Linked DNA regions of Pleomorphomonas sp. PLEO. The protein of the gene in region 1 interacts with the protein of each later gene in a pairwise test. Links are inferred from orthologs where the notes say so. Each region holds a gene or a part of one and is shown in the gene's direction. Other genes may lie near its edges.

The links.
Region 2: the proteins of gltA (region 1) and AB6N07_RS18420 interact in binary tests that used the Escherichia coli proteins (3 or more experiments, as listed by UniProt). The link is inferred for Pleomorphomonas sp. PLEO from one-to-one orthologs.

What each region holds. Positions count from the first base shown.
Region 1 is NZ_CP166625.1:4,829,544-4,844,251, forward strand. What follows is about bases 10,394-13,277. They hold gltA (citrate synthase), read left to right. Parts: upstream 10,394-11,131; coding sequence 11,132-12,424; downstream 12,425-13,277. Other genes in these bases: gltX (glutamate--tRNA ligase), read left to right, coding at 10,394-10,767; lpxB (lipid-A-disaccharide synthase), read right to left, coding at 12,506-13,277. In the rest of the region: AB6N07_RS22335 (Hsp70 family protein), read right to left, coding at 1-194; AB6N07_RS22340 (hypothetical protein), read right to left, coding at 262-468; parE (DNA topoisomerase IV subunit B), read left to right, coding at 697-2,739; AB6N07_RS22355 (DEAD/DEAH box helicase), read left to right, coding at 4,107-5,729; AB6N07_RS22360 (GGDEF domain-containing protein), read left to right, coding at 5,955-7,010; AB6N07_RS22365 (ComEC/Rec2 family competence protein), read right to left, coding at 7,013-9,187; more of gltX, read left to right, coding at 9,343-10,393; more of lpxB, read right to left, coding at 13,278-13,693; AB6N07_RS22385 (LpxI family protein), read right to left, coding at 13,690-14,562; lpxA (acyl-ACP--UDP-N-acetylglucosamine O-acyltransferase), read right to left, coding at 14,559-14,708.
Region 2 is NZ_CP166625.1:3,963,879-3,978,624, reverse strand. Bases 5,602-8,523 are described here. They hold AB6N07_RS18420 (lipid kinase), read left to right. Parts: upstream 5,602-6,587; coding sequence 6,588-7,460; downstream 7,461-8,523. Other genes in these bases: AB6N07_RS18415 (tlde1 domain-containing protein), read right to left, coding at 7,474-8,523; AB6N07_RS18425 (exopolysaccharide biosynthesis protein), read left to right, coding at 5,955-6,581. Outside these bases: AB6N07_RS18450 (MG2 domain-containing protein), read left to right, coding at 1-629; AB6N07_RS18445 (iron-containing alcohol dehydrogenase), read right to left, coding at 690-1,847; AB6N07_RS18440 (aldo/keto reductase), read left to right, coding at 2,040-3,035; AB6N07_RS18435 (LLM class flavin-dependent oxidoreductase), read right to left, coding at 3,051-4,061; AB6N07_RS18430 (amino acid permease), read right to left, coding at 4,190-5,593; more of AB6N07_RS18415, read right to left, coding at 8,524-8,631; hemG (menaquinone-dependent protoporphyrinogen IX dehydrogenase), read right to left, coding at 8,750-9,307; AB6N07_RS18405 (GNAT family N-acetyltransferase), read right to left, coding at 9,439-10,545; aat (leucyl/phenylalanyl-tRNA--protein transferase), read left to right, coding at 10,676-11,362; AB6N07_RS18395 (DUF2155 domain-containing protein), read right to left, coding at 11,449-12,066; AB6N07_RS18390 (nucleoside hydrolase), read right to left, coding at 12,168-13,115; AB6N07_RS18385 (NADH:ubiquinone oxidoreductase subunit NDUFA12), read right to left, coding at 13,308-13,700; AB6N07_RS18380 (PleD family two-component system response regulator), read right to left, coding at 13,821-14,552. UniProt on the Escherichia coli protein: In vitro phosphorylates phosphatidylglycerol but not diacylglycerol; the in vivo substrate is unknown.

The sequences.
Region 1 (14,708 bases):
AGGCGACCGTGCTCGCCGCCGATATAAGCGGCAATGGCGGCGCGGCCAACCGAAATGGAACCGTCCTGGTGATAGAAGATGGCGCTCGGGAGCGTATCCTCGTTATCTTCCAGGCGCACCATATCGGCTCGGCCGTCGGTAACGACGCCGAGCGTAGTATTGGACGTGCCGAAATCGAGGCCTGCCGCTGCCATGACCGCTCTCCGAATAACTGGGGGCGGTTTCCCTAGCGCTTCGCGGCGACGATTGCCAGCGGCAAAATCAGGCGAGCAGGAAGACCAGCGACGTCAGCGACAGCAGCACCAGCACGGCTGGCAGCGCGAAGATGCCGCCGGTGAGCGGGGGCTCGGCCGCGACCTCCTGAAGATGGCGCCGCATGCCACCGAGGCGGTGGCCGGCAACGAAGGCACGGGTGTGGACGGCTCCGAGTTCTCGGAGCACGGCATCTTGATACTGGTTTCGACGCATGACAAACCACCAATGAACGTTCCGGAGCTTGCCGCCACCAGGGTTAAGAACGCCTCAACGGCGTCGATGGCATCTGGGTCGACAGTGCATGAGCCGGAACACATGTAGAACGAGATTGGCGCTCCCGTTGCCAGCGTGGCAAACTGCGGGGCGCGCGAATCAGCTCCGCCCTTCCCGGCGGGCGGCGGAATGGCCGGGGATGCCGGTCAATGGACGAAGACGGAACGCATGGAAAAGGACGACCTGTTCGGAACACTCCCCCCGCCGGCGAGCACGGCGACCCCGGTGGCGGCGCCCGTTCGTGCGCCCAAGCCAGCGCGTCCCCGTGTCGAGGCCGCCGCGCCGGTGGAAGCGGTCTATGACGCATCGACCATTGAGGTTCTGGAAGGACTCGAACCGGTACGCCGGCGCCCCGGCATGTATATTGGCGGCACCGACGACAAGGCGATGCATCACCTGTTCGCCGAAGTGATCGACAACTCGATGGACGAGGCGGTGGCCGGCCACGCCTCGTGGATCGAAGTGCGGCTCGATGCCGACGGCTTCCTCACCGTCAACGACAATGGTCGTGGCATTCCGGTCGATCCGCACCCGAAATTTCCAGGCAAATCGGCACTGGAGGTGATCCTGTGCACCCTGCATGCCGGCGGCAAGTTCGACAGCAAGGTCTACGAGACATCCGGTGGTTTGCACGGCGTAGGTGTTTCGGTGGTCAACGCCCTTTCCGAGTGGCTCGATGTCGAGGTGGCGCGTGGTCGCCAACTCTACAAGCAAAGCTTTTCGCGTGGCGTACCGCAGGGCGATTTGCAGCGCCTCGGCGAGACCATGAACCGGCGCGGCACCAAGGTGCGCTTCAGGCCGGACCCACAGATTTTTGGAAAAGACCCTCGTTTCGAGCCGGCGCGCATCTTCACGATGGCCCGCTCCAAGGCTTACCTGTTTGGTGGCATCGAAATCCGCTGGTCTTGCGATCCGTCGCTGGTCGAGGGTTCGAAAACACCGGCCGAGGCGGTGTTCCGCTTTCCGGGAGGCCTCAAGGACTTTCTCGCCGAGACGCTGGAGGGCGAAAAGCGCGTCGCTGACGACCTGTTCGCCGGCCGCTTCGGCACTGGCGGTCACGGTACCGTCGAATGGGCCGTTTCCTGGTTCGCGGGCGACGGTTTCGTCAACTCCTACTGCAACACTATCCCGACGCCGGATGGCGGCACCCATGAGCAAGGCCTGCGCCTCGCCCTCACCCGCTCGTTCAAGGCCTACGGCGAGATGGCCGGCAACAAGCGTGTGGCTCAGGTGATGCCCGAGGATGTGATGACGTCCGCCGGCGCCATGCTTTCGGTCTTCGTGCGCGAGCCGGAATTTGTCGGCCAGACCAAGGACAAGCTCTCCACCGCCGAGGCGGCCCGCATCGTCGAGACGGCGGTCAAGGATGCCTTCGACCACTGGCTGACCGCTTCACCCCAGCAATCGGGACGCCTTCTGGACTGGATCGTCGAGCGCGCCGACGAGCGCCTTCGTCGCCGACAGGAAAAGGACGTTCTGCGCAAGAGCGCGGTGCGCAAGCTGCGCCTGCCGGGCAAGCTCGCCGACTGCACACAAAACGCCGCTCAAGGGTCGGAACTGTTCATCGTCGAGGGTGACTCGGCCGGCGGCTCCGCCAAGCAGGCGCGTGACCGCGCCAGTCAGGCGGTAATGCCGTTGCGCGGCAAGATCCTCAACGTCGCGAGTGCCGGCCGCGATAAGGTGACGGCCAACCAGCTCCTGTCAGACCTGTTGCAGGCACTCGGCTGTGGTACCCGCTCGCACTATCACGAAGACGATCTCCGCTACGACAAGGTGATCGTGATGACCGACGCCGACGTCGACGGCGCCCATATCGCATCGCTCTTGATCACCTTCTTCTACCGCGAGATGCCGCAGCTCATCCGTGGCGGCCATCTCTATCTCGCAGTGCCGCCGCTCTATCGCCTGACCCATGGCGGCAAGACCATCTACGCTCGCGACGATGCCCACCGCGAAGAGCTGCTGCGCACCACCTTCAAGAACAAGAAACCGGAGATCGGCCGCTTCAAAGGTCTTGGCGAGATGATGCCCTCGCAGCTCAAGGAAACCACCATGGACAAGAAGACGCGCACGCTGCTGCGCGTCGTCATGGTGGAGGACGAGGCGGAGCGGACGGCGGATTCGGTCGAGCGGCTGATGGGCAACAAACCGGAAGGCCGCTTCCAGTTCATTCAGGAGAACGCCGAGTTCGCCGAGGATCTGGACATCTGACGTCAAGATGCCGCCCCACGGCGTGCGATTGGGCTGGCAGCGCGACCAATCATCGCGCCGCCGGCAAATGGTGTTGTCAATTGCTGGAAGGCTGAGCCCTCCAACATCGGCAGTTTTTCTTATGACCAGTCGTGGAAAAACCTGGCGGCTGTTACTTTGTCGGCGTGATATCTTGAGCCTCGCTCGACCATCCTTTTCGTGCCGCTCATCGCCCCTTCTAGGCTCAGGACCTATTAAATTGGTTGCGGTCGCAAAGATTGGTTGATTCAATAGCAGCGTGAGGAGGCGTTGCGATGAGTGATCTGATCTGGCTGTCGGAGGCGCAGATGCGCCGGATCGAGCCCTATTTTCCGTTGTCACACGGGGTTCCGCGCGTCGATGATCGGCGGATCATCAGCGGCATCATCTTCGTGATCCGCAACGGCCTGCGGTGGCGCGACGCACCTGCTGAGTACGGTCCGCACAAGACGATCTACAACCGCTTCATCCGCTGGAGCCGGCTCGGCGTGTTCAACAAGATCTTCGCCGGGCTCGCCGCAAAGGGCGGGAAACCCGACCAACTGATGATCGATGCAACCCACCTAAAGGCGCACCGGACCGCAGCCAGCTTGCTCAAAAAGGGGCTGTTCCCCGACGTATCGGACGCACCAAAGGCGGCCTGAACTCGAAGCTCCATGCCGTGTGTGACGCAAAGGGCAGGCCGCTGGTCATGCTCCTGAGCGAAGGCCAGATGAGCGATTACAAAGGGGCGGCGCTCATGATCGACGCCCTGCCCAGGGCCAAGGCCCTGCTCGGCGACCGAGGCTACGATGCCGACTGGTTCCGCGCGGCACTTGCACAGCGCAAGATTGCCGCCTGCATCCCTTCAAGGCGCAACCGTAAGATCCAGATCCCCCACGATGTCGCGCTTTATCGCCAGCGCCACAAGATCGAAATCATGTTCGGCAGGCTCAAGGATTGGCGGCGAATCCACACACGCTATGATCGCTGCGCCCACACCTTCATGTCAGCGATCTGCATCGCAGCCACCGTCATCTTCTGGATCAATCAATGAGTCCTGAGCCTAGGAGAGAGCACGTAGAACTCCTTCCCTGCCAAGAAGATCGGCCGCTTAACTATCGCGGACGGAGTGATGGCTAGGTTCATCTGGCGTCCAAACGGACCGAAACGTACGTTGAAAGCCTCAGGGACCGCTTCCGAGTTGATTGAAGTAACAATAAACGCTGAATTCGGCAGGAATTGATTGACATACCGTCGATTCCACATATGGTCTCCGACGATATCCGGATCATACAAACTCGACCCGGAAGCGCGTGGATTCGCCTGCCTCAGTGTTCGAATCCTCAATCCAAGAGACCGCACACCACATGAATTTTTCTGATCTCGGACTGAGCGCCAACGTAATGGCGGCTGTTGAAGCGGCTGGCTATACGATTCCGACGCCAATCCAAGCGGAAGCCATTCCGCACGCTGTCACTGGCCGTGACGTCATCGGCATCGCCCAGACGGGAACTGGCAAGACCGCCGCTTTTGTGCTGCCGATGCTGACGCTCCTTGAGAGCGGTCGCGCCCGTGCGCGTATGCCCCGTACGCTAATCCTCGAGCCGACGCGCGAGCTCGCTGCGCAGGTCGAGGAGAACTTCGTCAAGTATTCGTTCAATAACAAGCTGAACATCGCTCTACTGATCGGCGGCGTGTCGTTCGATGATCAGGAGCGTAAGCTCGATCGCGGTGCTGACGTGCTGATCGCCACGCCCGGACGATTGCTCGACCATTTCGAGCGCGGCAAGCTGCTGCTCACCGGTGTCGAGATCCTGGTGATCGATGAAGCTGATCGCATGCTCGACATGGGCTTCATTCCGGACATCGAGCGCATCTGCAAGCTCGTCACCAAGAACCATCAGACGCTGTTCTTCTCGGCGACCATGCCGCCAGAGATCCAGGCGTTGACCGAGAACTTCCTCAACAACCCGGTGCAGATCGAGGTTTCGAAGCCAGCGAGCGCCGCTACGACGGTGGCCCAGCGTCTCACAGTCTCCGGCACCGAGGATTTTGAGAAGCGCGAGACACTGCGCGCCCAGATCGCCGCCGCCGAGGATCTGAAGAACGCCATTGTATTCTGCAACCGTAAGCGCGACGTGGCGGTGGTGTTCCGCAGCCTCGTCCGGCATGGTTTCAACGTCGGGGCACTGCATGGCGACATGGATCAGCGAGCCCGCATGGCAACGCTGGATGCTTTCAAGAAGGGCACGCTGACGCTGCTTGTTGCTTCCGACGTCGCCGCTCGCGGCCTCGACATCCCCGATGTCAGCCATGTCTTCAATTATGACGTGCCGATCCATGCCGAGGACTATGTCCACCGCATCGGTCGTACCGGTCGAGCCGGCCGGAAAGGCACGGCTGTGATGCTGGTCACCCAAGACGACGAAAAGCATCTCTCCGCCATCGAGAAGCTGATCATCACCGACATCGAATGGATCGGCGACCCTATCGTTTTCGATCCGGAAGCGCGCAAGCGGTCACGCGGCCGCAAGGGTGCCGAGAGCAGCAAGGAGCCGCGCCGCTCTCGTGCCAAGACGACGGATGGCGAAGAAGCCCGGGCGCCGTCTCGCTCGCGCCGCACCCGCCAGGAAGCCGTACCAACTGAAACGGCCGAAGCCTCGACCGAAGAGGCACCGCGCCCGAGTCGCAGCCGCGCTGCCCGACCCGAACGCGAGGCCAGGCCAGAGCGTGAGCCCAGGCCCGAACAGGAGGCAAGGCCGGAGCGCGCGCCGAGGCCGGAGCGCGAGGCCAGAGCCGAGCGTGAGCCGAGACCCGAGCGTGAGCCGAGATTGGAAAGAGGCGCCGAGCGGCAGCCTGTCCGTGCTGGCGAGCGTCCGCGCCCCATGCCCCGTCGCGATGTCGATGACGGCCCAGCCGTCGTTGGGCTCGGTGATCATGTCCCGGCCTTCTTGCTGCGACCGGTGCGGATCGCCAAAACCGCGAACTGACCATTTATATATCGGATCTTCCATCGAACGGCGGCTGCTTTAGCCGCCGTTTTCGTTTGGGACGGCGTCGCAAATCGCATCTGCTAGTCGGAAAAATCAGCCGCGTCGCGCTTCGCCGCGACCGGAAAGCTCGAATTTTACCAAACGCATGCACCTTTGCTTAACGCTCAATTCATGCCTACCGTTTATCAACGTGCAAGGGATGCGAGGGCAGTGGGCGGGACCATGACGCACCGGGAAGAGTTTCTGCGGACAATCGGTTATGGTGAAGCAGCCGTGGCACAGCTGCGGCGCAACGAGAATGCCGCCTATCCCAGAAACTACGAGCTCTGGTACAACTATTGTGCAGGATTCAATCACGCCCTCAACCGTGCCGTGAACGACATTCTGCGCACCAAAGGCCGCATCGAGACGGTCGAGCTCAACGCCATCTACAACCAGTTCATCTCTCCCTCACGTCTCTCCGATCGGATCGAGGATGTGGGAGGCCGTATTTCCGGCGAGATCGAAGGCGTCATGGCGGCGGTGAACAAGACCATGGCCGCCAATGCCACCTATGCCGGCACGCTGTCCGGAGCCTCGACGGAATTGACCGCCGGACCCGACCTTTCGCGGCTGCAGGGAATCGTTGGCGAACTGTTGGTTGCAACGCACGAGACGGAGAAGGTCAACCGCGAGCTGGAGGGACAGCTCGCCGACAGTCAGAGGCAGATCTCCGAACTCAAGGAAAGCCTCGAGTCTCTTCGCTTCGAAACCCTGACCGATGAACTGACGACGCTGGCCAATCGCAAGCATTTCGACCAGTCGCTGGAGCGGGCCGTGGCCAACGCCGCCGAGACGGACGGAGTCCTCTCACTCCTCATCACCGATATCGACAATTTCAAGTCGTTCAACGACAGCTTCGGCCATCAGACCGGCGATCAGGTGCTGCGCCTGGTGGCTCTGTCCGTCAAACAGGCGATCAAGGGGCATCATCTTGCCTGCCGCTACGGCGGTGAGGAATTCGCCATCATCCTGCCGAAGGCAAACCTTTCACGAGCTGAGGTAATAGCCGAACGCATCCGCGAGAGCGTCAAGGAGAAGGAGCTCAAGAAGCGCTCCACCGGGGAAACTCTTGGTTTCGTCACAGTCTCGGTCGGAGTCGCGACCTACCATCCGGGCGATACGGCCGTCTCGCTGATCGAACGTGCCGATACCGCCCTCTATCTTGCCAAGCGGGCTGGCCGCAACCGGGTTTGCACAGAGACGATGCTCGCCGTGCAAAACGAAGAAGAGGCGTAGCCTCAGCGCGCCGGGGCGAGCCATAGCCGGCGAGGAAAGCCGAGCACCCGGCCGGTTTCCCGCAAACGCAACGTGCCGTTATCGTTCCTCTGGATTTCGTAGGTGAGCGTGCCCGCTTCGGCGAGCCTGCTCCCGTCGAGCAGCGTGACTTCCGGATGACACCATGGCGGCGCCTCCAGCCCGGACACCACGATCGCCACAGTGGCACAATCGTCGCCGAAGGCGAGCGGTCGACTGACGACCGACACTGACGGCCGTCCAGCCACGGCTTCCAGTAGGCAAGCCTCCGGATCACAAGCGACATCGCGATCAAGATCGAGCATTTCGCCCGGGTCGATTCCCACGGCCGCCATCCAGACTCCCAGCATAAAGCCACCTTTCCCGCCGACCTTGTGCCATGTTCCATCCTCCTGTCGCACAAGGGCCAGCGAGCCGTCACCAGCGACGATGAGCCCTGGGGGCGAACCGGCACCGACGAAGGCGAGGCCAGCGAGCACCGGGACAAGCCCGAGCCAACGCTTGCGGCCACGCCACAGGCAGATCCAGAGGCCACCTGCCACAACGGCGAGCATGGTCCAGCCCATGGGGCGGCCATAAAGGCCCCCACCGGGTGTCCATTCGGCAACGGCATGGGCAACGGCGATCATCGCATCGATGCCAGCGCCCATAACGGTAAGTGGCACCCCCTCCAGGCCAAGTGGCATCATCAACGCGGCGCCCAGCGCCATTGGCATGATCAGCAATGATACCAGCGGCTCGGTGACAAGGTTGGCGATCATGCCGAGTGGTGCCAGACGGCCGAAATGATAAAGGGCCATCGGCAAGGTAGCGAGGCCAGCCAGCACGGTCGCCGCCAGGGCTGCCACCAGCCAGAGACCGAAGCGGCGCGCCATGCGAGCAAGCAAGCTGACGTCGCCTCCATCCATCGGCTCGCCCTGCCTGGTGCGCCATGCCTCCAGGCCTGCCATCAGCGCGACCACGGCGGCAAACGACATCTGCGCACCCGGCTCCATCACCGCCTCAGGCGAGAGCACCAGCGTGACGAGGGCTGCCACGGCAATAACGCGAAGCGACAGGGCGCGGCGATCGATCAGTATCGCCAAAAGCGACACTGCCACCGTGATCATCGAGCGCTCTGCCGGCACGTCCATACCCGACACGACGAAATAAGTGCCGGTGCCCAGCATCGACAGCATGGCGGCGATCTTTTTGATCGGTAGCGTGAGCGCCAGCGGCGGTATCAGCGCCAACATCAGGCGGATGCCGCCGAACAGGAAGGCGGCAACCAGGCTCATGTGCATGCCGGAGATCGACAGCACATGCGAAACGCCGGCGATGCGCATCGCCTCGTTGGTGGCGTCGGATATGCCGGCGCGGTCGCCGACAATCAGAGCCGCTGCGATGGCACCGGTGTCGCCGGGAAGCGCGGCGCGGATGCGGCCGGCCGCCGCCACTCTCACAGTCTCGATGCCGCTCAGAAGGGTAAGCCAAGTGTCGGCAGGAGGTGCCTCCGGCCACGATTTGACCGCGCCATAGGTGAAGCCGCTGGCACCAACTCCGGAAAACCATGCGACGCGGGCAAAGTCATAACCACCCGGCAGCGGCGGCGGCATAGGTGGGGCGAGCCGAGCGAGCATGGTAACCGCTTCGCCTGGCACCGGCACCTCGCCGCGCATCGTCACACGAACACGCGGCGGCAGGCCGCTCTTGGGACGCGGTTCAATTTCGACCGGCTGAACAAGCAGACGGGCAGCTCCCTTTCCCCGATCTTCGACCGCCACGACATGACCGCGTATCGTCACGGTCCGCTCGAACGGAAATATCGGGTGGGTAGCAAGACGAGTCATCAGCCCAGCATGCAGGAAGCCGAGGCAGGCGAGGCCGACGAAGATCGCCAAGTGTGAGACTGCGAGGGGGCGACGGGCGATCAGCACAAGCGCGGCGAGAGCGCCGATGCCGGCCAGCACCAGATCGATCGACGAAGGCTCGCTGGCCGGAGCAAAATAAAAGGCCGCGCCAACGGCGGCGGCCACCGGCCACCACAGGAAGCCGCGGCCGTCGTCGAGATCCTGGACAAAGGATTTTCGCAGAGCGGATAGCGTATGGCGCCATCCCGCACCGGCTGTTGGCCGGTGACGGACAGGAGTCTCGCTCTTCATCTCCGCCCGGACCGTCACAGTCGTCGCCTATTTCGTTACTTACTCTGTCCGCGCCGCGATCTTATTTTGCGAAACGTACGGCTTTCCTGTAAGACGCCGTCCACGCAATGGTCCGGCCGGCGACGATCCGCCATCCCTTCCGGACCAACCTGACATTTTTGGAACTATCGTCGATGTCCACACCCGTCGTCACGCGTTTTGCGCCGTCCCCCACTGGTTTTCTGCACATTGGAGGCGCGCGGACGGCGCTCTTCAACTGGCTCTATGCCGAGCGACATGGCGGTAAGATGCTGCTCCGCATCGAGGATACCGACCGCGAACGTTCGACGCAGGCCGCGGTCGATGCGATTATCGACGGGCTGACCTGGTTGGGCCTCACCTGGGAAGGCGAGCCGATCTCGCAGTTCCAGCGTGCCGACCGTCATGCCGACGTCGCGCGTGAACTCGTCGCCGCCGGCAAGGCCTATTATTGCTACTGCACGCCCGATGAGCTCAACGAGATGCGCGAGAGCGCCAAGGCGAATGGTCTGCCGCCGCGCTATGACGGCCGCTGGCGCGACCGCGATCCGTCCGAGGCGCCGGCCGGTGTCAAGCCGTCGGTGCGCATCAAGGCGCCGCTGGACGGTGAGACGGTGATCGAGGATGCGGTTCAGGGCACCGTCACCTTCCCCAACAAGGATCTCGATGACTTCATCATCCTGCGTTCGGACGGGACGCCCACTTATATGCATGCCGTGGTGGTCGACGACCACGACATGGGCGTCACCCAGATCATCCGCGGTGACGACCATCTCACCAATACGGCGCGCCAGAAGATCATCTACGACGCCCTCAGCTGGATCATGCCAAAGGTAGCGCACATCCCGCTGATTCACGGACCGGACGGTGCCAAGCTCTCCAAGCGCCACGGCGCGCTGGGCGTCGAGGCTTACCGCGCCATGGGCTACCTGCCGGTGGCGCTCCGCAACTACCTTGTTCGCCTTGGCTGGGCACATGGCGATGCTGAGATCCTCTCTACCGATGAGATGATCACGCTGTTCGACCTCGAGGGTATCGGTCGTTCTCCGTCGCGCTTCGATTTCGGCAAACTTGAGAACCTCAACGGTCACTACATCCGCCAGATGCCGGATGATGAGCTGGTGGGCCACGTTGTCGCCTTGCTCGACCACATTCCCCAAGGCGCGGCTCTGAAGGCAAAGCTCGACGACGGCAAGAAGGCACAGCTGGCCGCCGCCATGCCGGGCCTCAAGGAGCGCGCCAAGACGCTCCTCGAGCTGATCGACAATGCCGGCTTCCTGTTCGCCAGCCGGCCTCTGGTCCCCGATGAGAAGGCAGCTGCCCTGCTTGATCCGGCGGGCAAAGCGGCGCTTACCGACCTGTTGCCGCGGCTGGTCGCATTGGACGATTGGACGGCAACCTCCACCGAGGAGGTGGTACGCGCCTATGCCGCCGAGACCAGCCTCAAGCTCGGCAAGGTGGCGCAGCCGCTCCGCGCCGCCGCCACCGGGCGCACCACTTCGCCGCCGATCTTCGATGTGCTCGCCGTACTCGGCCGCGATGAGGCGCTTGGCCGCATTCGCGATGCGCTGATCGACTGAAGCAAGCAAACTCTTTAAGAAAATTGCCAACCCCGCCCGGTCAGACCGCGGCGGGGTTTTCACATCCTTGCGAGGAGGTGAGTGAACGGGCGAAAACTTGCTTTATTCGCACACCCAGACACGTCGATCAAAGCGCTGAAAACCACACCGAAACAATAACTCGAGCCCCAGAATGAGGTTCCGAGCCTCCGCCGAAATGGCAAGGCTGACCACCAATTCGACGGCTTGCCGGAGTAGGGATTTTCCGCTACGTGAAGAACGACATGCAACTGGGAGGTTGGCCGGCAGTTTACGTAAACGTAATCGCTTTGTCCTACCCCTCATTGGCCTGGTCCACCCGATCACCTGCTGGAGATCCGACCGAATGACCACGAAGAACGCGACCGTCACCATCGATGACAAGACCTATGAGTTCCCGCTCAAGGACGCGAGCATCGGCCCGAGCGTGATGGACATCTCAGCCTTCTATGGCAAGACCGGCCACTTCACCTACGATCCGGGGTTCACGTCGACCGGCGCCTGCGAATCCAAGATCACCTATATTGACGGCGACAAGGGCGTTCTGCTCTATCGCGGCTACCCGATCGAGCAGCTGACGCTTGAGGGCGACTATCTGGAAACCTGCTATCTGCTACTGTACGGAGAACTGCCGACCAAGGCGCAGAAGCAGCAGTTCGACGCCCACATCACCCGTCACACCATGATCCATGAGCAGATGACCCGCTTCTTCCAGGGTTATCGTCGCGACGCTCATCCGATGGCGGTGATGGTCGGTACGGTTGGCGCGCTGTCGGCCTTCTATCATGACTCGATCGATATTTCGGATCCGCACCAGCGGATGATCGCCTCGCATCGCATGATCGCCAAGATGCCGACGATCGCTGCGATGGCCTACAAGTATTCGATCGGCCAGCCGTTCATCTCCCCGAAGAACGACCTTGATTACGCGGCCAACTTCCTGCACATGTGCTTCGCGGTGCCGGCCGAGGACTACAAGGTCAACCCGATCCTCGCTCAGGCGATGGACCGCATCTTCACCCTGCATGCCGATCATGAGCAGAATGCCTCGACCTCGACGGTCCGCCTTGCCGGTTCGTCGGGTGCCAACCCCTTCGCCTGTATCGCCGCCGGCATCGCCTGCCTTTGGGGACCGGCGCATGGCGGCGCCAACGAGGCGGCGCTTACCATGCTGGCCGAGATCGGGAGCGTCGACCGCATTCCTGAATTTATCGCTCGCGCCAAGGACAAGAACGACCCGTTCCGCCTGATGGGCTTCGGTCACCGCGTCTACAAGAACTACGATCCCCGCGCCAAGATCATGCAGCAGACCTGCCACGAGGTTTTGCAGACCCTTGGCATCAAGGACGACCCGCTGCTCGACGTGGCTGTCGAACTCGAGCGGATCGCGCTCAGCGACGATTACTTCATCGAGAAGAAGCTCTATCCGAACATCGATTTCTATTCGGGCATCACCCTGAAGGCGATGGGCTTCCCCACCTCGATGTTCACTGTGCTGTTCGCCGTCGCCCGCACCGTCGGCTGGATCGCCCAGTGGAAGGAAATGGTCGAGGATCCGAGCCAGAAGATCGGTCGTCCGCGTCAGCTCTACCTCGGCGCGCCGCAGCGCGATTATCTGGAGCTCGACAAGCGCGGCTAAACGCCGCGTCATCGAACGAGACAAGACCCGACCCCCGACGGCAACGTCGGGGGTTTTCTCATTGAAGGAAGTGTAAAAAGTTCAGTTGCCGGCGAGCCGCAACACCACGCCCGCCGCCGTCTCGGCGGCGGGGCGGCCGTTCGGAAGTGCCATCATGTGGCGCAGACGCGAAAAAGCGGCGAGCTGCGCGGCACGAACTGGGGTGTCAGACAGGAGAGGCGCCAACGCATCGGCAAGCCGCTCCGGCTCCAAATCGGGATCGAGGAATTCCGGACTCGCCTTCTCGCCAAGAATGATGTTGGCGAGACCAAACATGGTGAGGTTTACAAGCCCCGGAATGCGACGAGCAATCTCCGAGATGAGGCGGAACAACGGGTCGCGCGCGTAGGCGATCACAGCGGGCACATCGGCGAGTGCCAGCTCCAGCGTCACAGTCCCGGACGTGGCAAGCGCCGCGTGCGCCGACCGGAACGCCGCCCATTTCTGGTCTTCGCCGATGATAATCCTCGGCCGCACTGCCCAACCGGCCGTTTCCCTTTCGATACGCTCTCTGAGCCGCTCGACAGCCGGAAGGACCGGCACGAACATCAGCCCACGCGCCGACAGGACATCGAGTACACGGCCATAGAGCGCCAGCATACGATCGATCTCGCCAGAGCGGCTGCCGGGCAGCACAAGCAGCCGCGGCGGCTCGCCCCCATCAAACGGCGAACGCTCGCCCGGCGCCGGCGTCAGCAACTCAGGCCGATCAATCAGCGGGTGGCCAACATAGGTGGCTTCAGGCCCCTTAAGGCGAGCAAGGACAGCCGGTTCAAACGGCAGGAGTGTCAGCACATGATCGATGTAGGCGGCCATCCTGAGGGCTCTCTTGGGCCGCCAAGCCCATACGGATGGGCAGACATAGTCGATGACCGGCAGGCTCGGCAATGCCGCCCTGACGTCACGCGCCACGCGATGGGTAAAGTCGGGGCTATCGATGATGAGCAATACGTCCGGCCGGCCGGCGATGACGGCGCCGACGGTCTCGGCAGTGCGAAGCTGGATGAGCGGCAGCCGCTTGACCACCGGTGCGAACCCCATGACGGCGATATCATGGAGGGGGAAGAAGCTCGACATGCCCTCGGCGGCCATCCGATCGCCACCAACGCCGAAAAACTCCAGCGGCCGTTCCGCCAGTCGTTTGAGGGCGATCATCAGCCGCGCACCCAGTTGGTCACCGGATTCCTCGCCAACGACTATGGCGACCCGGAGCGGCGGATATCCATTCATGACACGCCGTCCGGAAAAGGCCGAACCTGCAGGAACAACCGGCCCGCGTCGGCGGCGGTGAGGGTGGCCGGTCGATCGACGATCATGACCCGGCCGGCCTCCACGGCAACGCCGGCAAGACCGGCGGCCAAAGCCATTTCAACGGTACGCGGACCGATGGTCGGTAGATCGACGCGCAGATCTTGTTGAGGTTTGGCCGCCTTCACTAGCACGCCGGAGCGGTGCGCCGCCTTGAGTCGACCGCGCTTTCTAAGGTCGGCGACACGCAGCAGAAGTTCATCCGTGCCCTCTATGCCCTCGACGGCGACGACACGGCCGGAGATCGCCACCACCGCCTGACCGATGTCCAGACGACCGAGGGCCAGCGACGCCTCGACACCCTTGGCAATGTCGGTATCGGCGTCATCATTGGGTTTATAGCGTCCGAGGTTGCCGCTACCTCCCACCAGTTCCGGCGCCACCTGATGGGCGCCGACGACCCGATAGCCCCGATCCTCAAGGAAGCGAACCACATTCTTCAGCACGCTGTCATCACCGCCGACCATCAACGACAGGATTTTGGGCAGGCTCAGCACGGCACCGAGATCGACGCGGATCGCTGAAAAGTCCGGCCGATTGACAGCACCGCAGATCACGACTTCGCCGACACGCTCGCGCGCCAGGAGATCGAACAGCCGGCCGATCTCGCCCCAGCGCAGCCAGTGGTGATGGAAGGCCTCGATATCCAGATCGGCTTCGCCGACGATGCCGAATAAAACGACGGGTCGGCCAGCCGCCTCAGCCGCTCGCGCCACAACAGCGGGAACGCCACCACCGCCGGCGATGACACCCAAGGTCGGCCTGTTGGGAGCGGCGGTTACCAAGCTCATTCGGCCTCGCCATCCCGGCTTCGCGGTGTGCAGATGGCGCGATCACCGCCTGCCTTGATGAATTCGATCATGCGGTCGACCAGCGGACTGCCACCATGGGTTTCCAAAACACGGCCGAGACGTACAGACAACGGGTCATTGCCTTC
Region 2 (14,746 bases), 870 kb from region 1 along the record:
CCATGCTGAAAGACGGGCTGAAGCCGGAACTCGACGTGGCAGGCACTCCCCACGAGGGCGTTTTCACGGCGAAATATGAGCCGGGGGATGTTGCTACGGGGCTTGTCGTGAAGAATGTCGGCAAGACGGCGGTCGACGCCCGGGTGACCGTAACCGGCATTCCGGCGACACCGGAGCCGGCGGGTGGCAATGGCTACGCGCTGACGCGCACCTACTACGACCTCGACGGCAATGAGATCGATCCGTCGGCCGTCAAGCTCGGCGATCGCATGGTCGTGGTGCTCGGTGTGACGACGTCGCAGTCCGGTTGGGCGCGTCTCGTGCTGAACGATCCGCTGCCGGCGGGCTTTGCCATCGACAATCCGTCGCTGGTCCGCGCCGGTGATGTGGCAGCGCTCGACTGGTTGGCACCGCTCGATAACGCCGCTCACACCGAATACCAGACCGACCGCTTCACCGTGGCCTTCGATCTGAAGGACACCACGGAGTTCCAGTTCGCCTATATGGCCCGCGCCGTCGCTCCCGGCAGCTTCAACCTGCCGGCGGCGACGCTTGAGGACATGTACCGGCCGGAACGGCAGGCTCGCACCGGCGCCGGCCATGTCGAGGTGATTGGTCCGCTACAGTGATCGGGGGAGGAAAGGGCGGCGCGGCGGCCGCCCTTTCTATCCGAGCCGGTCTGCCGCTCGTCAGAGCGCCAGTTCCAGGATCTCAGCGGCGACTTCAGGTGTGACGTCGCGGTGTTCGCCAAGCGGCACTTGCCAGTGCTGGCGCAATTTCTCCGACACGACCGGTATGATATCCGCGTTGAGGCCGTAGTCGGAGAGCCTGGTCTTGACCCCCATCGCTTCGAAAAAGGCGCGCGTCCGCTCGATGGCAGCATCGATGCGTTCGTCTTCGCTGCCCGTCGTGATGCCGAATACCCGCTCGCCATATTGCAGCAGCTTCTCCCGCTTCTGAGCCCGCTTTACCTTGAGCAGCGACGGCAACACGACGGCCAGTGTCGCCGCGTGGTCCAACCCATAGAGGCCGGTCAGCTCGTGGCCGATGCGGTGCGTCGCCCAATCTCCCGGCACGCCACGCGACAGCAGGTCGTTGAGTGCCATGGTCGCCGCCCACATCAGGTTGGCTCGGACGGCGTAGTTGGTCGGTTCGCTGAGCGCCTTTGGCCCATCTTCTAGGATCGTCAGTAGAAGGCCCTCGGCAAAGCGGTCCTGTACCTTGGCGTCCACGGGATAAGTCAGGTACTGCTCCAGCACATGCATGAAGCTGTCGACGACGCCGTTGGACGTCTGGCGCGGCGGCAGCGAGAAGGTGGTCTCCGGATCGAGCACCGAAAAGCGCGGCATTACATGCACCGAGTTCATCGGCAGCTTGTCCTGCGTGCTGGCACGGGTGATGACGGCGTTGCGGTTCATCTCGGAGCCGGTCGCCGGCAGCGTCATGACGCAACCGACCGGCAGAGCGGCCCGGACGTTGGTGCCGCGCTCGACGAGGATGTCCCACGGGTCGCCTTCGAACAGCGCGGCGGCGGCCACGAATTTCGTGCCGTCGGCCACCGATCCGCCGCCGACCGCCAGCAGGAAATCGATCTTTTCGGCGCGCGCCAGCTCGCTGACCTTCACCAGTGTCTCAAAATGCGGATTGGCCTCGATGCCGCCGAACTCGATCACTGCGCGGCCAGCAAGCGCCGCTCGCACCTGATCCATGACACCGTTCTTCAGAACCGAACCGCCACCATAGGTGATGAGAACGCGGGCGTCGGCCGGCACTTCCTCGGAAATACGAGCGATCTGTCCCTTGCCGAAATGGATACGGGTGGTGTTCCAGTAGGTGAAGCTTTGCATGGCGTCCTCGAACAATCTAAGCGGCAAGTTCTATCGCGATGCGAGCCGGTCGACAAATTGGCGTTGCCGATGACACCACTCTCCGCGACCGATGAGCTTCAGGCGCACGGCTGGCTTGCCGGTCGACGCTGTTCCGCTTGCAGCCGAACCTGCTAGGCTCCGGGCAAAGTCAGGATGATCAAGGGGATTCCCATGGACTACACCAAGCTCGGCCGCACCGGCCTCGACGTCTCGCGCATCTGTCTTGGCTGCATGACCTATGGCGTGCCGGAGCGTGGCGCCCATCCGTGGACCTTACCCGAGGACCAGAGCCGGCCATTGATCAAGCAGGCCGTTGAGGCCGGTATCAACTTCTTCGACACGGCAAACAGTTATTCCGACGGTACATCGGAGGAGATCGTCGGCCGGGCACTCAAGGATTTCGCGCCCCGCGACGAGATCGTGCTGGCGACAAAAATCTACTTCCCGCTGGCCTTCAACGAGGCGAAGAAAGTGCCGAACGCCTCCGGTCTTTCCCGCAAGGCGATCTTCGCCGGCATCGACGCCAGCCTGCGCCGTCTCGGCACCGACTACATCGACCTCTACCAGATCCACCGGTGGGATTATGGCACGCCGATCGAAGAGACCATGGAGGCGCTCCACGACGTGGTGAAGGCTGGCAAGGCCCGCTATATCGGCGCGTCCTCAATGTTCGCCTGGCAGTTCGCCAAGGCGCTGCATGTCGCCGAGAAAAACAGTTGGACTCGCTTCGTCACCATGCAGAACCATCTGAACCTGCTCTACCGCGAAGAGGAACGCGAGATGCTGCCGCTATGCCGCGATGAAGGTATCGGGGTCATTCCCTGGAGCCCGCTGGCGCGCGGTCGCCTGACTCGCGACTGGGAAAGCGTCTCGCGCCGGCAGGAACTCGATGCCTTCGGCAAGACTCTCTATAACGGAACCGAGGAGTCCGACCGTCAGATCGTCGATGCGGTGGCAGCGATCGCCGCGGCGCGCGGACTGCCGCGCGCCCAAGTGGCGCTCGCCTGGGTGCTTCAGAAGAATGAGGTTTCCGCACCCATCGTTGGCGCCTCGAAGCCCGGCCAGATCGCCGATGCCGTGGCGGCACTCGATGTCCGCCTGACGGCCGAGGAGATCGCCGCGCTCGAAGGCCCCTATGTGCCGCACGCCGTGGCAGGTTTCAGCTGAGCGGTGCGCTGACCGTCACAGGACAGCGAGCGGTGCGTCGGTCGTCATACCGGCCGCCTCAGCGATCAGCGCAATCGACTTTAGCCGCCTCTTGTGATCGTAGACGTCGGAAACCAACATGATCTCATCGGCGCCCGTCTCCCCGACGAGATCGTCGAGGCCGCGTCGCACCGTCTCCGGCGATCCGATGATCGAGCGGGACATCATGCGGCCGACGTCAGCCTTCTCCTGCGGCGTCCAGAAGCTATCGATGTCGTCGATGGGGGGCTTGGACAAACCGCGCGCACCGCGCCGAATGCCGGCGAACGACATCTGCTGCGTGGTGAACAGCCGCCGCGCTTCCTCATCGGTATCCGCGGCGATGATATTGGCGCCGACCATGGCATAGGGACGCTCGAGCGTCGCCGACGGCTTGAAGCGGCTACGATAGATGTCGAGCGCCGGCAGCAGCAGGTCAGGTGCGAAGTGGGAGGCGAAGGCATAGGGCAGGCCGAGTTCGGCAGCCAGCAGAGCGCCGAAATGGCTTGAGCCCAAGATCCACAGCGGCACGCGCGTGCCGGCGGCCGGCACGGCTTCCAGCCTTTGGCCTTCCGCCGCCGGTTCGAAATAGGCCTGTAGCTCCAATACGTCTTCGGGAAAGTTATCCGCTGCCTCCGGTGGCCGCCGGATGGCGCGCAGCGTCAATTGATCGGTGCCGGGCGCCCGACCGAGGCCGAGGTCGATACGATCTCCGTAAAGGCGGGCGAGCGTGCCGAACTGCTCGGCGATGATGTAGGGGGCGTGATTGGGTAGCATGATGCCGCCGGCACCCACGCGGATGGTCGAAGTGCCGCCGGCTATATGGGCAATCACAACTGACGTGGCGGCGCTGGCGATGCCGCGCATATTGTGATGTTCGGCGACCCAGATACGTCGGTAGCCGAGGCTTTCGGCGTGACGAGCAAGGTCACGAGCGTTATCGAGCGCGCCCTTCGGATCGGTGTCTTCGGTGACGCGGGCAAGCTCGAGGATCGAAAGCGGCGGCATGAGGATCTCCTTGCGGTGATCTCCTATGTGCCGTCGCCTTTCGTTCGCATCAAGGGACGAAGCCGCCGCCGCTGATGACAATCGCGCGAGCGAAGATCAGCGGCGGCGGATGTTGGCAGCTGTGCCTGTTATTCCGCCGGCACGGCGACGGCGTCCGCTGTCGCAAGCTTGCTGTGACGAGCGCCGTAGGCAAGGTAGATCACCGCGCCGAGGATGCTCCACACGACGAAGCGGATCCAAGTGGCGCCCGGCAGGCTGAACATGATAATCAGGCTGCAGATGATGGCGAGCGGCGCGACCACCCAAGCGGCCGGGCAACGGAACGGCCGCTCGAGCGTCGGATGGGTCTTGCGCAGGATCAGCACGCACGCGCTGGTCACGATGAAGGCGAACAGCGTTCCGATGTTGCACATTTCGGCGACGATGCCGATCGGCGTGAAGCCGGCGATCAGGGCAATCATCGTTCCGACGAAGATCGTCGCGATATGCGGCGTGCCGAACTTCCGATGTACCTTGCAGATGCCCTCGGGGATCAGTCCGTCGCGGGCCATGGCGAAGAAGGCGCGCGTCTGGGCATAGATCAGCACCAGGCAGACCGTGGTCAGGCCGGCAATGGCGCCGACGCCGACGATGGCCGAGCCGAAGTTGTAGCCGATCTTGCGCAGAGCGTAGGTGACCGGCTCGGCGTTGTTGAGCTCGGCATAGGGGGCGACACCGGTCAGTACGGCCGACACGGCCATATAGAGCACGGTGCAGGCGACGAGCGAGCTGATGATGCCGATCGGCATGTTGCGCTGTGGGTTCTTCGTCTCCTCGGCCGCCGTCGCGAGTGAGTCGAAACCGATATAGGCGAGGAAGATGATCGCCGCGCCGGCCGTGATGCCGTTGATGCCGAAGGGCAGGAACGGCACCCAGTTCTGGGGATTGACCTGAGGCGTCGCCAGCAGCAGGAACAGGAAGATGGCGCCAAGCTTGATGAAGACGAGGATGCGCGACAGGCGCATGCTCTCTCTCACGCCGAGTACCAGCAGGAACGTCAGGAAGGCGATGATCAGCACGGCCGGCAGGTTGACGATGCCGCCATCGTGCGGCACGGCGGTCAATGCGTGCGGCAGCTCGATGCCGCCGGACTTCAGGATCCCGACGAAGTAAGCCGACCAGCCGGCGGCGACCGCAGAAGCGCCCACAGTGTATTCGAGGATCAGGTTCCAGCCGACCAGCCAGGCGACGAACTCGCCGGCAGCGGTATAACTGTAGGCATAGGAGCTGCCAGCGGCCGGCAGCGACGAGGCCAGCTCCGAATAGGCCAGGCAGATGAAGGCACAGGCCACCGCCGAGAAGGCGAAGGACAGGATGATCGCCGGGCCTGCGTAGGTGGCGGCGGCGACGCCGGTCATGACGAAGATGCCAGTGCCGATGATAACGCCGACACCCATCATGAACAGGTCGAATGCGCCGAGCGTCCGCGGCAGAGTTTTGCCGCCCGATTGCGCCATCAGTTCGGCGATGCTTTTCTTTCTCGCGAGGTTCAATCCAGCCCCCAGAAATATGGTTCTTGCTTATCCACCGGCCTGATGCCGGGGAAAGTGGGTCTTCGCCCAGGAGCCCTCGCTATTATCTTTACCGGACGGTCAAGAAAGATCGGGGAAATAACTAGAAGCGTTTCGTCCCATTCGATTTCGCAAGATTTCGCGAAAACCGCTCCGAAAGTCTCATTCGAAAAGACGCCGTGTTTTTACGAGTGCGTTAGCCGCCTTGCCGAAGGCCTTTCAGAAGACCGACTTTCATCAGCAAGCGAGGCGTAATTGAATCTACCTATCGGCATCCCAATATGGCAGTGAGCGGGGTCCGCCGTGGTCGGGACCGAGATGTATAAGGCAAGGGATCCGATCAATGACGGCCGGCAGTGAAGCTCGTGGTTACGCCTCGTCGATGCTTCATCGCATAGCCGCCGACATTTCAGATCGCGAACATGTGTCCCTTGGCGACCTTATTCATCGCCTCGGAGCAAGCGGGTTTGGCTTGGCATTGATCGCGCTGGCGTTGCCGGCGATGATTCCCATTCCCGGACCGTTTGGAATGGTGACCGGCAGTTGTCTGGTGCTCATCGCCTGCCAGATGTTGATCGGCTATCACCGCCTCGTCTTGCCGCGCTTCCTTGCCGATCGCCATGTCACGGCCAATGGGGTGAAGTCCGTCATCATGCGAGCACTGCCCTGGGTCAAGCGACTGGAGGCAATGGTGCGCGAGGGGCGATGGAGATCCCTGACCGGTCGATCAAGCCATATGCTGGTGGGCATTCCGGTGTTACTGCTTGCCGTGGTGCTGGCGTTGCCGATCCCCTTTGGCAATATCGGGCCCGTAGCCAGCTTGCTGGTGATTGGTCTGTCGCTGGTAGCTCGCGACGGTCTTGCCCTGATGCTCGGCCTTGTCCTGTCGCTTGCGACGTTTATCTGGACAGGCGTGCTGATTTTCGCCGGCGCCCAAATCGCCACCTATCTCGCCAGCTTTTTTGTCTGACATCAAATGGATCGACGCGCACTCATTTTGGCCAACCCACACAGTCGCTCGGCTGGCGTCGGGGTCGATGCGGCGGTTGCCGAACTGCACAAGGCCGGCATCGACGTGCTGCGGCCTGCATGGCGCGAGGGCGAAACGCTTGCGGCGGCCATTGCACGCTATGGCGATAGGGTCGATTTTGTGGTGATAGCCGGCGGCGACGGCAGTCTCAACGCCGCGGCTCCGGCGCTGATCGACAGCGGTCTACCTCTTGGCATCCTGCCGGGCGGCACCGCCAATGATCTGGCTCGTACGCTGGGCCTACCGCTCGATATGGTCGGCGCGGCGCGGATCATCTCCGCCGGCCGGATCAAGGCGATCGACGTCGGCGACGTCAACGGTAAACCATTTTTCAATGTGGCCAGCCTTGGCATGAGCGCCAAACTCGCCGACCGGCTGAGCCGGGAGACGAAGCGTCGCTGGGGACGGCTCGCCTACGCGTTGACCGCCACCGAGGTGCTGATCGAGGCCCGGAGATTCGGCGCGGTCATCCGCTCCGACGATGGCGAGGAAGCGACGGTCCGCTCGTTTCAGATCGCGGTCGGCAACGGCAAGCATTATGGCGGTGGTATGATCGTGGAGGAGACGGCCGAAATCAACGATGGCCGCCTTGATCTTTATTCCCTTGAATTCAGGGACGTCTGGAAGCTGCCCTTCATGGCGCTAGCCTTCCGACAGGGGCGGCAAGGGCTGAGCGACGAGGTGCGGACGATGAGCGGCACCCGCTTTGAGATTCGTACGCGCCGGCCGATGCCGATCAATGCCGACGGCGAGATAGTCACTGAGACCCCTGCCGTCTTCAGCATACGCCCTGGCGCTGTCCGGGTTTTTGCACCCTAGGCATTCCGCCGATTCAGCCCTTGAACCAGGAAAACAACGACGCGACCTTGGGTTCGCTCTTATTGCCTAGGCGTGGCACCACCACCATCTGCCTGACCTCGCCTCGCTTGAACGCGGCCAGGAAGCGCGCGTAGTCGCGGAACGAAACGCAGCCGTTGGACTCGCCGGGCTTGCGGAGCATGTAGGTGTGAGCGAGCAGGCCATCGCGGCCGAACGGCTTCTTGCCGTCGGCGGGGGTGAGGCGGATGGCCTCGACGCCGTGGAACAGGCTCTCGCGCATGGTGAGCTTGTAGGTCCCCGGCGGCGTCGGTCCGCGCATCTTGACATGGATGTAGCGCGTGTCGTCCATCATGTCGCCGAGGCCGGAGTGGGCCTCGAGTTTTTCGCCGTTGGGCATGTGAACGACGCCAGCTGCGATGTCGTAGAGGGCGACGCCCGGCCTACGGAACGGCTCGACAATGGCGACCTCCGCCTTGGGCTTGGGATCGACGAGGACAGCCGGTTTTTCCTGTTTTTCTGGCAACGCCGGAGGAGCGACGACCGCCACGGGCGGAGCTGCAACGACCACCGGCGGCGCAACGGCTGCGACCTTGGGCGCCTCCGGCACAACTTCGACGGGCTTGGCCGGAAGAGCTGGGCGCGGCACCGGCATCGGGATTTCGGCCACCACCACCGGCGAGCGCAGCCCGGCGTTGGGGGCGGCGAGCCGGTCATGCCGAACCGCCAGAGCAGCCCGTCGTTCCAGCGAGATGTTCAATTGGAACCGCGCCTCGAACTGCTGCTGCCTCAAGCCTGCGGCCACTTCTGCAAGGCGCACGGCAACGGCGGCGGTCGCCTTGTTTTGGCGAGATAACAAGATGGCATCAGCCGAGAGGGTGCTTGCGGCCTCTTCCGTGATCGAGGGGAGTTTTTCGAATTTGGTCGGCTTTTTCGCCGGAGCCAGAGTTGCCGGCAGCGGGCGGACCGAGAGACCGGAATCGTAAATCGACTGGCGAGCAGCCGACAAGTTTTCGCTGACGGTACCGACGGCCGTAAGGCTGAGCCCGATCCACACCGCCGCCGCGGCGGTTACCGCCACGAAGGCGGCGGCGGCCGGCAGACCCGCGAACCCGATTGACGATCTGATGGAGATCGGCTCGTAACCGCTCGAATACGCTGCCAACGTCGCCATGCCAACACTCACTCAACGCCTACTCACGAAGTCCACGCGCCGACGCCCATATCAGGGCGGCGGCGGCGGAAAAGCTCCGTTCCGAGGTCAGGATCGCAAGTTATGGTAAGGAAAGTCTTTACAGCCGGGCTTTGACGAGCTTGGCCAACTCTTCCGACAACGCCTCAACCTCCGCCCAGTCGGTATACTCAACAACGGTGGTCGGGTCGGTAGGGCCGCCCGTAAGGGTCATGATCGCCTGGATCATCGTTCGGTCGAACCAACGGTAGGCGGGATAGTCGAGCCGGCCGGCAACGGCGGCGGCGAGGGCAGGGCGAAGGCCGGTCCGCTTCAGCCAATTGCGCAGGTAGACGTTACCTTCAGCGGTCTGCCGCCCAGGTTTGCGCGCCGTCAGATTGACGGAGACCACCGCAATGCGCGTTTCGGGGACCTCTGTCCGTAGTTGGGCGAGGAAACGCCGCGCAGGGGGCAGGTGGAAGCCATAACGGATAGCCGAGGCCAGCAACACGAGGTCAGCCTCTGCGTCGATGACGGTCGACACGCTGGCTGCAAGGTCGGTTACAGTCGCGCCAACGCCACGCCTATCGAGGTGTTCGGCGAGGCGTTCGACGATCTTACGGGTCTGCCCGTCGCGGCTCGCGAAATAAATGGCAATTCTCGGTCGCTCCGACGTCATGGCTTGTTTCCCGATCGGTGTCCTCATGGCACGACTCGCCATCCGCCGACCGAAGCCTAGACCAAAAAGTCGCTAGTTGGATCGGAGCTTTGCTCAACCCTTTGTTTTCAGGCTTTTCTTCCAGGGAAGCCTCAGCTTTTCGCGGAAGTCTTTCGCCGCGGGCGCTGGACGAAGTCCAGCAGTCCCAGCCGTTCAAGAGCACACTTGATCCGCGGCTTGAGGTCGAGAAGGGAGAGCACCAGACGGCCGCTGAGCGTTAATGGCTGGCGGAGTTCGAGCAGGCCGATGCTGTCGGCGCCGAACAGCTGTTTGTAGGATTCATCACCGATCGTCAGGTCGAAAACGGTGAGTCCAAGGTCGGCGACAGCGGCGATGCAGCTCTCGACCATCAAGAGGCCAGGGGCCCAGTTGGCAAAATTTATGCTGTAGGCAATGACCAGAACGTGGATGCCGTCGTCATCGATGAGGCCGAGGCAACCGGCTATCAGCTCATCGTCGAGACGCAGTCGGCCGACACGTGCCTGTGCCCCTTCCTCGACCAGCCGACGGTAGAAGCTGCGCTGGATAGCTGCGTCCCTGTCGTCGTTCACATCCTTGAAACGTTGATGGCGCCAATCGAGGAGGCTTTCAAGGTCAGGCAAAGCCTCCGGCCCGCTGATCAAATCGAAGGTCAGCCGTCCCTTGTTTTCGAGCTTGCGGCGGTTCTTGACGAGCCGACGGGCAGTGGATGCATCGAACCGGCGCTCGCGAAGCGCCGCGAAATCGGCATCGATCGGCACTGCGTGGGCCGAGTAGCTGGACGGACGCATCAGTTGCGCGATTCGCATTCGCTCAGCGGCTTCCGGCGGCACCCGCTCGATCGACAGGATGTCGGCCGGGGGCAACATTGCCACGAGAGCGCCCCAGAGGCGCGCCATTGTTTCCTGATCCGGTGCGAACTCTGGACTGACGAGGGCTGAATGATAGTCGCTGATACCCCGATCGGGCAGGGTCAGCATGGTAACGCCGTGGCATCGTTCGCGGACCAGCGGCAGCAGGAACAGCGGCTGGCCGCCGTCCGACTCGCGGATGACGCCGAGCCAGCAGTCCGTGCCGGATGGTTGCAAAACAGCGAACCAGGCTTCGAGCCAGCAGGGCGATTGGAATGGTGTCCGCTTGAGGCCGGGAGTGGCAAGCAGAGCGGGGATGGCGGCATTATCGGAGAGGACTGCGATCTCGTATCCTGACAAAGCGCCCATCTCGTCCCCGCTGTGCCGCCGATACAGTAGGCGATAGACTAAGTTATACAACTGACCAAACAGTTTATAAACGCGCTAGGTAAACTCGCCGAAAGCGCGGTTGGTTTTGGCGATGGAGGAACACGCGGACATGGCGGATCGGACATCGAGCGTCCCCACGCTCACGGCGGATATCTTGCTCAAGGCCTATGCGGTCGGCATGTTTCCGATGGCCGAGAGCGCCGACGATCCCAACCTGTTCTGGATCGAGCCGGAATGGCGCGGCATCATTCCGCTCGATGGCTTCCGTGTTCCCCGGCGCCTTGCCCGCACTGTTCGCAAGGACGGCTTCGAGGTACGGGTCGATGCCGACTTCTATGGTGTGGTCGAAGGGTGCGCCGCTCCGGCTCCGGGACGCGAGAAAACCTGGATCAACGCTACCATCCGCAAGCTCTACGGTGAGCTGTTCCGGCGGGGAAATTGCCATACCGTCGAAAGCTGGCAGGATGGCAAGCTCGTCGGCGGCCTCTATGGCGTGTCGATTGGAGGCGCTTTCTTCGGCGAGAGCATGTTCTCGACGGTAACCGACGCTTCCAAGGTGGCCTTGGTGCATCTGGTGGCGCGCCTCAGGGCTGGCGGCTATCAGTTGCTCGATACCCAGTTCGTTACCGATCATCTCGCTCGCTTTGGCACGACCGAAATCCCAAAGCGTATCTATGGGCAGAGGCTGACGGCCGCGCTGGGCACGCAAGGCGATTTCCATGCCTTGCCATCGTCCATCTCCGGGGCCGAGGCCCTTCGCTGGCTGCCGACGCAGGAGTCTGCCGATCAGACGTAGTGGCGCAAACTTCATGCGACACCTTCTAAAGGGGTCGCAACGGGTTGATGATTCTGAATGAAAAGTAGTTTAGCTAAGACGGCACATCAGTCTAGGATTTGGCCGTCGGTGCCTTCGCCCGCGGGGGCTTCAGCTGGCGCATCCGTCGGCGCATCTTCCATCATCATGCTGGGGACGGCGGGCTTGTCCGGCGGAATCGGAATCCCGCCAATAAAACTGAGCACGACCGGAGCGCCATCATCAACGCTGCCGGCGCCGCTGCTGGCTTGATTGGAGACCGCGACGCGCACGTCGGCGCTGCTGGCGACCGGCGGCGGAATGTCGCTGTCCATGCGGCAGCCTATCAGCCAGACATCGTAGACTGGATGCTCAACCGCGTTGAGACCTGGGCTTGCAGCGAACATCCAGCCAGAAAAGATGCGCTTGATCTCGTTATCAAGGGTGATCTCTTCCACGTCGACGAAACCATCGGTCTCAGCTGCCTCGGTAGCCGGGCGGCTATAGCAGACCTTGGGTGTGACGCGCAGCGTGCCGAAGCGAACGGTCTCATCGACATAGACGTCGAAATCGATGGTCCGGCCGGTGATCTTGTCGAGCCCGGTAAAGACGGCCACCTTGTTGGCAATCTTCTCAGCCGAGGCCGGTCCGACGAGAGCGGTCGTCAGGCCGAGGGCGGCAAGCGGAAGGATGATCTTGAACGTCATGGATCGCATCTGACTGGCGTGGCTCTCGGCTTGGCGCGGTGCGCTGGGCGCCTTTGTCGCACCCAACACGCCAAATGCGGCAAGCTCTTGGCATCCCCTTATCAGGGCAGGCGCCGGAATGCTTCCAGAATCAGCTCGAAGAACCCCTCGGCGTCGATTTTGGTGATCCAGGTGGCGTTCTTCTCACGCCCGGTCACCGCCCAGCGGTCGACCACCGTCTGGCCGAAACAGAGGCCGGGGGTGGTTTCGATCTCGACATTGACGAATTTGCCCTCGAACAGATCCGGTTTCAACAGGTAGGCTAGGGTCGTCGGATCATGCAGCGGGCCGCCGTCGGAACCGTATTTCCGCTCGTCGAAGCGTTCGTAGAACGAGAGGAGGCCGACGAAAGCCTCGGCGGCTTTGCGTTTCAACGCACCGAGATCGGCCAGCCATGCCTTGCGGATCAGAGCCTGATGGGTGACGTCGAGCGACATCACCACGATCTCGGCGCCCGAGCGGAACACGCGTTGGGCGGCGTGCGGATCGACCCAGATGTTGAACTCGGCGGCCGGCGTGGAGTTGCCGCCTTCGATGTTGGCGCCGCCCATCAGCACGATCTTGTCAAGCCGCGTGGCGATGCGCGGCTCCTTGGCAATTGCCATCGCGACGTTGGTCAGCGGACCGAGCGGTACCAGCGTCACCGATTTTTCCGGCCGACTCATCACGCAGTCGACAATGAAATCCGGCGCGAACTCCGGGCGAAGAGGCGTTACCGGATCGGGGAAAGTCCAGCCATTGAGGCCAGTCTCGCCGTGAACATATTCGGCGGTCTCGAGCTTGACGGCGAATGGCGCCGATGCACCGGCGAACACGGGAACATCGGCGCGGCCGACGAGCTCCAAAAGCTTCAGCGCATTGGCCGACGTCTTGGAAAGACCGACGTTGCCGGCGACCGTGGTAATGCCCAGCACGTCGATCGTCTCCGGAAAGGCGAGCGCCAACATGAAGGCGACGGCGTCGTCCTGGCCAGGATCGGTGTCTATGATGATCGAGCGTGGAGACATCAAAGAAAATCCTTCGTTCACCGCCCTCTCTGGCGAGCGGATTGACTAACCTATTTGAATCGCGACCTTATCGCTTCCGCTTGGGGAGTCCAACAGCGCCGGCCGCCTCAACTGGCTTTTCCGCCGTCCAATGAAAAACGGGACGGAGCGATCCATCCCGTTGTCTGTCCGGTGTGCGAGAAAGCGGCCCCTGAACTAGGCCCCTGGCGTCCAGGCATCGTAGTCGCCCGTCACGGCCGGCCGGCCCTCCGACGAGGCGAGCGATCCCTTGGGCCTATAGGCTGCAGCCGAGCCGGTCAAATTGGGCTGATGCGGCTTCTGCCAATCGCGTGGCCGATAATGCTCGCTGGTCGGCGGTTCGTTGGTGCGATGATGCATCCAGCCATGCCAGCCGGGCGGGATCTTCGAGGCCTCGGCCTCACCCTTGTAGGTGACCCAGCGGCGGGCGCCATCCTTCGTCTGGTAATAGATGTTTCCCAGTTCGTCCTCGCCGACGCGCTGTCCCTTCTTCCAGGTGTAGAAGCGGGTACCCAGGGTTTGCCCGTTCCACCAAGTGAAGACTTCGGTCAGCAGTTCCTTGAACGTCATGATCTCCGAACCCATCGCACAGGCGCGGCCAGCGGCCTCGCCATCCACGTATTTGCGCGGACTATGGCGAGGTAGCGGGGGCTTGTCCAGAGCCGCCTTCGGCTTTTTGCGGAAGTAGCTTCACCCTCGGCGGAGCGCAGTCCAGGCTGGTTTGGCCGCCGACTTCTCCGTCGGCGCGGCGTTGTCTGGTTTGAGACCCGCCTTGCGCTCGAGCTGTTCCTTGGTGCGCAGGAAGGCTTGCCACTGGTCGACTGCCATGGTTCCGTTGTCGGGAGCTTCCTTGGCAACGGCGGGTGGTGGCAGTGGCGCCGCTTCAGGCTTGCGAATCGGCTTGGTGTTTGCCGCCTTGCGGACCGCGGCGGCCCGCTCTTTCTGAGCCATCATGGATTCCCGCACGCCTTCGATCTCAAATGAGCCGCGCGGTCCGAGAACCAGCTCGCGCTGGTCGCGCTGCAACCAGGCGACGCGCTCCTGCAGCACCGCCGGCGAGATCGGTTTGACGACGATAAGATTCGCACCGGCCGCCATGGCCTTGTCGATGATGGCGCGCGTCGGCGTTGCCGTCACGATGATGACCGGAACATAGCAGAGCGGTTCCATGAAGCGAGCCCGCACCATGCGCAGCAACTGGTGTCCGCTGACAAGTCCGGCCCGCCATTCGCAGATGATGAGATTTGGCGGCTCGTGCAGCATGGCGTGCAGGGCTGCTTCGGTGCTGTCGAACAACCGGATGCGCCGCACCTTCATGGCGTTCAGCATCGAGCGGATGATACCCTGCATGGTCTTGGAGTCGTCGATGACCGCGACATCCAGCTGCTCGTTGGGAACGGCATAGGTGGCGTGATGCGGCATGACGTGTCGGCTCCGGAACTCGTGTACGGCGGCGCGGTTTATCAGGACGGGCGCGCCTTTGATGGCAATGACGCCGAGCAGACCACAAAAGCCTCAAGAACCGTTGAATCGATATGGTTTAGGTCGTCTGAATCCTTTTGCTAGAAGCGTAGGGAAATCAGAATTTCCTACATATAGTATGTTGAGATCACATT